Deinococcus aerius: one gene and its partner. The protein of the gene in region 2 interacts with the protein of the main gene of each other region in a pairwise test. Links are inferred from orthologs where the notes say so. Each region holds a gene or a part of one and is shown on either strand. Other genes may lie near its edges.

What was found.
Region 1: the proteins of DAERI_RS06155 (region 2) and acpP interact in binary tests that used the Escherichia coli proteins (3 or more experiments, as listed by UniProt). The link is inferred for Deinococcus aerius from one-to-one orthologs.

What each region holds. Positions count from the first base shown.
Region 1 is NZ_BFAG01000015.1:88,103-91,240, forward strand. What follows is about bases 123-2,944. They hold acpP (acyl carrier protein), read left to right. Parts: upstream 123-1,329; coding sequence 1,330-1,560; downstream 1,561-2,944. Other genes in these bases: DAERI_RS18315 (DinB family protein), read left to right, coding at 123-489; fabG (3-oxoacyl-[acyl-carrier-protein] reductase), read left to right, coding at 486-1,232; fabF (beta-ketoacyl-ACP synthase II), read left to right, coding at 1,660-2,904. Also shown: more of DAERI_RS18315, read left to right, coding at 1-122; DAERI_RS18335 (uracil-DNA glycosylase family protein), read left to right, coding at 3,109-3,138. UniProt on the Escherichia coli protein: Carrier of the growing fatty acid chain in fatty acid biosynthesis.
Region 2 is NZ_BFAG01000003.1:262,485-265,676, reverse strand. The notes cover bases 16-2,891. They hold DAERI_RS06155 (acyl-CoA thioesterase), read right to left. Parts: upstream 1,726-2,891; coding sequence 1,306-1,725; downstream 16-1,305. Other genes in these bases: DAERI_RS06145 (LysM peptidoglycan-binding domain-containing protein), read right to left, coding at 2,286-2,891; DAERI_RS06150 (ribosome-binding factor A), read right to left, coding at 1,722-2,012; DAERI_RS06160 (NUDIX domain-containing protein), read right to left, coding at 693-1,169; DAERI_RS06165 (M1 family metallopeptidase), read right to left, coding at 16-681. Outside these bases: more of DAERI_RS06165, read right to left, coding at 1-15; more of DAERI_RS06145, read right to left, coding at 2,892-3,192.

The DNA of each region.
Region 1 (3,138 bases), on a different replicon or contig from region 2:
AGGGTAAGGGCCCCGGCGTTCTTCGCGGCGCTTTCCCCGGGGGAGTTCACGCGCGGAACGGCCGAACGCTGGTCCCCGGCCCACCATCTGCACCACCTCATCCTGTCCAACAAACCGGTCGCCTATGCCCTGACCCTGCCGCAGGACCGCCTGCCCCTTCGCCCGGGCGACCTCCCCTCCCGGGAGTATATGCAGGTGCGCGACCTGTACAGAGAGGCGCTCGCCACGGGGGTGCGAGCCTCCGGGCGCTATCTGCCTGACCCCCACGGGACCCAGGACGCCCTGGTCGCCGAGTACAGTGGGACGCTGGAACTGCTGGAGCATAACCTCCTCATGTACTGGACGGACGCCGAACTCGACGCCCATACCCTCGTTCATCCCGTTCTGGGTCCGCTCAGTGTGCGGGAGATGCTGTTCTTCACGCTCTACCACAACGAACACCACCTCAAGGGCGTGCAAGCCAGTCTCAACCGAACGGAGAATCCATGACTGAAACACTCAAAATCGCCCTCGTGACCGGCTCCAGCCGGGGTCTTGGCCGGGCGATGGCGCTTGCCCTGGCCGGGGCGGGCTTCGGCGTGGCCGTGCATTACGGCCGGAATCAAGCCGAGGCCGAGAAAGTCGCGGACGAGGTTCGTATCCTCGGCGTTCCCGTTCAGGTCTTCGGCGCCGACCTCTCCGACCCCGCCAACGCCGGAACGCTCGTGGAGGATGTGATTAAAGGTCTGGGCCGCCTCGACGTGCTGGTGAACAATGCTGGGATCACCCGCGACAACCTCGCCGTCCGAATGAGGGACGACGACTGGAACGCCGTGCTGGACACCAACCTCACGAGTGCTTTCACCGCCTGCCGCGCGGCGATCAAGCACATGATGCGCGCCCGCTCGGGCCGGATCATCAACATCGCCTCGGTGGTTGGGCTGATGGGCAACCCCGGGCAGGCCAACTACGTCGCCAGCAAGGCGGGCCTGATCGGGCTGACCAAGGCGCTCGCCAAGGAGTACGGCGGGCGCGGGATCACCGTGAACGCGGTCGCCCCCGGCTTCATCGAGTCGGACATGACCGGCCAGCTTTCCGGGGACGTGCAGAAGGCGTACCTGGGGAGCATCCCCCTCGCCCGCTTCGGCAGGGCAGAGGATGTCGCCGCCCTGGTCGCCTTCCTCGCCTCAGACGCCGCCGGATACATCACCGGGCAGGTGATCGGGGTGGACGGCGGGCTGTACCCGCATTAAGGGCCCGGTTTCGCTTGAACTCCGTCCAATTTCGTCCGCATCTGCGGAATACCCGTGTAGACTGGCGCAGACTTCAGGATCAGGAGGTACTTAACATATGGCGAGTTTTGAGGATGTAAAGGAAGTGATCGTCGAGAAGCTCGGCGTGGACGCGGACAAGGTGACCCCGGAGGCCCGGTTCGTCGAGGACCTGGGCGCGGACAGCCTGGAAACCGTCGAGCTGATCATGGGGCTGGAGGACCGCTTCGGCATCTCCATCAGCGACGAGGACGCCGAAAAAATCCGTACGGTGCAGGCTGCCGTCGATTACATCGGCTCCAAGCAGTAGGAGCACACTCAGGCCGGGCGGCGCGGGGGGAGATCCCGGCACCGTCCGGTTTTGCCGCTGCCTGGCACTTGCTGGCCCGGGCAGGTGGAGGGAGGCAGCATGACCTTAACGGGACTCAAACGTGTGGCGATCACCGGCCTCGGCCCAGTCACGCCCATCGGAACGGGCGCGCAGGCCTTTGCGGAGGCGCAGCGGGCGGGCAAGAGCGGCATCGGCCTGATTGACCGCTTCGACACCGCCGAGGTGGCGAGCAAGATCGCGGGCCAGGTGGACGACGACCTCGGCGAGTACGTGGACGCCCGCGAGGCGCGCAAACTCGACCGCTACGTGCAACTCGCCCTCGCGGCGGCGGAACTCGCCGTGCGCGACAGCGGCCTGACGGAGGAGGACCTGCGCAGCGAGCGCACCGGGGCCGTGATCGGCAGCGGGATCGGCGGGGTGAAGACCTTCGAGGACCAGGCGGGCGTCCTGCACTCGCGCGGGCCGGGCCGCATCAGCCCCATGTTCATCCCCATGATGATCGCCAACATGGCGACCGGGCACGTCGCCATGCGGTACGGGGCCACTGGGCCGAGCAGCACCGTCGTGACCGCCTGCGCGACGGGCACCGGGGCCATCGGCGACGCGGCCCGCTACATCCAGCTCGGCCTGGCCGACGTGATGCTCGCGGGCGGCACCGAGGCGGCGGTCACGCCCATCGCCATCGGGGGCTTTTCCAACATGAAGGCGCTCTCCACCCGCAACGACGCGCCGCAGGAGGCGAGCCGCCCCTTCTCGGCCAGCCGTGACGGCTTCGTGCTCGGGGAGGGCGCGGGCGTGGTGGTGCTGGAGGAGTACGAGAAGGCGAAGGCGCGCGGCGCCACCATCTACGCCGAGATCGTGGGCTACGGCACCTCGGCCGACGCGCACCACATCACCCTCCCGGCCCCCGAGGGACGCGGCGCGCAGGTCGCCATGCGGATGGCCCTCGCCACGGCGGGCGTGAACCCCGAGCAGGTGGGCTACATCAACGCCCACGGCACGAGCACCCACTTCAACGACCTGCACGAGACGCAGGGCATCAAGCACGTGTTCGGCCCGCACGCCCACAAGCTCGCCGTCAGCTCCACCAAGTCCATGACCGGGCACCTCCTCGGCGCGGCGGGGGCGGTGGAGGCCATCGCGGTCGCCCAGGCGCTGAGGGACGGCATCCTGCCCCCCACCATCAACCTGACCGACCCCGACCCCGTGCTCGACCTCGACTACATCCCGGAGGGCGCGCGGGAGGAGCAGGTCGAGTACGCGCTGAGCAATTCCTTCGCCTTCGGCGGGCAGAACGCGGCGCTGCTGTTCAAACGGGTCTAGCGGATCGGCTGTGTGAGGCGGCAGTGTCCTGGTCTTCGCCTCACACCCTGTGACTCCTCAGCGGCATCCCTGTGTCGAGATGGCGTCTTGTCATTGACCTTGGGTGAATCAACAGTGTTTGGGAAGGAGCAGGTCTCCGCTTAGGCTGCCCGCATGGATGCTCAGACGTGCGAGCGGAAGCTGTCCCTCCTTCGTGAGCCCCGTATGCTGCCGCTCACCGAATATACCGACGAC
Region 2 (3,192 bases):
CGTGCGAGTCCCGTTCCCCGAGGACACGGGACCCTCCACCCCGCTCGCCGCCACCGTGTAATCTGCCGGAACCGTGACGCGGGTGGTGAAGGTCGCCTGGTCGGAGGGGTGGTCGTTCGAGGGCAGGAAGGTGTGGGTGCCGTTGGGCTCGCTGAGCGTGAAGTTCGCCCCGGGCAGCCCCCCCGCGGCGGGCACGCTCTGCCAGCCCAGTTCCACGGGCGTGCTGAAGTCGGGGTCGCGGACCACGCCGGGCCTGCCCTGGTACTCGACGGTCAGCCGCGCCTCCTGCCCCGTGAGCAGGGGGGAGGGGGGCGTCACGACCAGTTTCTGCGCCCCCACGTCCACACGGAAGGGCACCGCCCGGTCATTCCAGCGCACGGCGGTGACGGTCGGCCCGAGGAAGTCCAGCCGCACCTCCCCCAGCGGCCGCGTTGCCCCCAGCGTCAGGGTCACGACCCCCCGCAGCGTGGGTGAGCCCGGCTCCTCCACCGTGAGCGCCACGTCGTAGTGCCGCACGTCCAGCCCGAGTTGCCCGAGGCCGGGGAAGATCGGGTCGTTCAGCGTGCGCGCGGCCTCGGCGGGCCGGGGCGGCGGCGTGGGGAGGGTCTGGGTGGCCGAGGACAGGCCGATCAGGAGGGCGCTCAGGACGAACAGGGCCCGCCGCTTGGGAAAAGGACGCATCCCCAGGCGCCTTAAATCGGGTAGTAGGCCCGGGCCTCACCGCGCAGGAAGTCGCGGGTGGGCACCCAGATCAGGGGGTTGCGCTCCTCGACCTCGGGGGGCGGCCCGTAGCGCACCAGGCCCTCGACCTGCTCGAAGGGCACCCACTTCACGCCCACGACCTCGGGATCGGTGGGGCCGATGTCGCCGCTGAAGGAGGCGGTGAAGCGCCCGAAGTTGGCGTAGCACTCGTTGCGCGTGCCCGTCAGCATCTCGCCCTCCAGCAGGCTGACAAAGCGCAGGTCGGTGACGGTCAGGCCCGTCTCGACGGCGACCTGGCGCACGGCGGCGTCGGCGAGGCTCTCGCCGGGGTTGGCCTTGCCGCCGGGCAGGCCGTAGAAGATGCTGCCGTCATCCATCCGTTCCTCCACGAGCAGGAGATGGCCGTCCCGGACGAGATAGACGTGTGCGGCGCGCTTGATCGGCAGGGTGCGCGACAGGTGACTCATGTGGGGCGCAGTCTAGCGGGCGGGGAGGGGCCGCGGGTGTGGAAAGTCGCACCGGGCCGGGCGGGAGCGCGGTGGACCGCTTCCGCTCCTCAGGATGGCAGGAGCCGGATCAGGTCCGCACCGTCCCGGGCGAATCTCACCTCCCGGACAACAACCTCAGCACGTCGTCCGGCAGCCGCGACGGGCGGTAGTCCTTATCCGTGGCGATGTGGCGCGTCTCGCCGGTCGCCAGCAGTTCCCCCTCCGCGTCCGCGCTGGCCCGCCGCACCTCGTACGTGAAGGTCAGGGTGCGCGAGCGGACGCTGGCCGCCCGGGTAATCAGCGTGAGGTGGTCGTCGTAGCGGGCGGCCCGGCGGTACTCGACGTTCAGGCCCGAGAGCATGAGGTAGTAGCCTCTTGATTCGACCTCGGCGTAGGGGAGCCCCAGGGCGTGCATGAGGTCGGTGCGCCCCACCTCGAACCACACGGGGTAGGTCGCGTGGTGGGCCACGCCCATCGCGTCCGTCTCGGCGTAGCGCACCCGGATCTCGCTGCGGGCCTCGGGCAGGGCGGTCACAGGAAGCTCCGCTCGCCCGCCGCGTGGAACTCCAGGGTGGGGGTGCGCCGCATCCGCACGTGCGCCGAGACCTCGCGTTGCAGGTGCCCCCGCGCGTGCGTCAGGGCGTCGAGGAGGGCGGGCATGTCGGCCCCCATCGCGCTCACGTACACGCGGGCCAGGCCGTAATCCGGCGTCACCGCCACCCGCTCGACCGTCACGATGAGCGGCACGCGGGGGTCACGCAGGCCCGCGATGGCCTCACTGAGCACCCGCGAGAGCTGCGCCTCCACCTGCGCGGGCTTCAAGGGCGGCCTCCGGGAAGAGAAAACGTCATCCCTGCATGGTAAGGGAGGAACGGGACTGCGGCCCTCTGCTTCGGGGCATCCGTAACATCCGGTTTCGGCAGGGCTTGGCCGGGTCAACCCCTCAGTCAGCTTCGCTGACAGCTCCCTTTGAGGGGAGCCAGGAACGCCATTCATCCCCGGGAGCTTGCTGCTGTTGCCTTCCGGCAGGGCCGGACTCGCCGAGGGGTTGCTGTGCCCACCTGGCGACTTCGCGGCGGCTCGATTCCCTCCCCCTCACCGCGCGTACCGCCGCCCCTGGTAATCCGTGAACACCCCGATCCCGTAGGCGACCTTGCGGACGCTGTCGAGCGCCCTCCCCCCGTTCCACGCCAGGCCCGCGCTGCTGCCGCCGTCGAGGAGCAGCGCGTCGCGCACCCCCAGGCGGGCCATGACCTTGCCCATCTCGGTCGTCGTCAGTTTGGCGTGGGTGGTGACGAACACGAGGTCGCGGTTGCCGCGCAGGCCGACGGCGCTGCGGGCGGCGCGGCCAAAGAGGGCCGGGTCGCGGAACACGTCCCCGTATTGCCGCACCACGCGGCCCCGCTTCAGGATGCGCGGCCCGGTGGCGATCACGGTCTCCATGCCGTGCCAGGTCGCGTCGAGCGGGCGCCCGAGCAGGGCCGTGGTGCTCGTCAGGATCGCGGCGCGGTTGTCCGGCGTGATCGCCAGCGCGGCGGGAATGCGGCCCCAGGTGAGCAGCCGCCCCTGCACCACCAGGTCGCCCGCCGGGACATAGGAGCGCGGATGAAAGTAGCTCCCGTTCACGACCGCCCGCGCGCCGCTCGTCCGCGCGAGCTGGCTGACCCGCGCACCCACCCCCAGCCCCGCCCGGGGCAGCACGGGCGCGACGAGCACGTTCCGGTAGCGCAGGTCCACCCGCAGCACCCGCACGGGAACGTTGAGCGGCGCGAGCTTCTTGACCGCCAGGGGCCTCCCCAGCGGCCGGGGCGGGATAGGGACGGGCACGCGCCGGGGCACGAGGACCCGCTGGCCGGGGTAGAGGTCGCGTCCCGCCCGGCTCAGCCCGTTGAGGCGTGCCAGGTGGTCGGCGGTCGTGCGGTAACGGCGCGCGAGGGTCGTCAGCGCCTCGTGCGGCCGGACCCGCACGTACCCGTAGATCACCCGCACCTCGGTCGTGGGG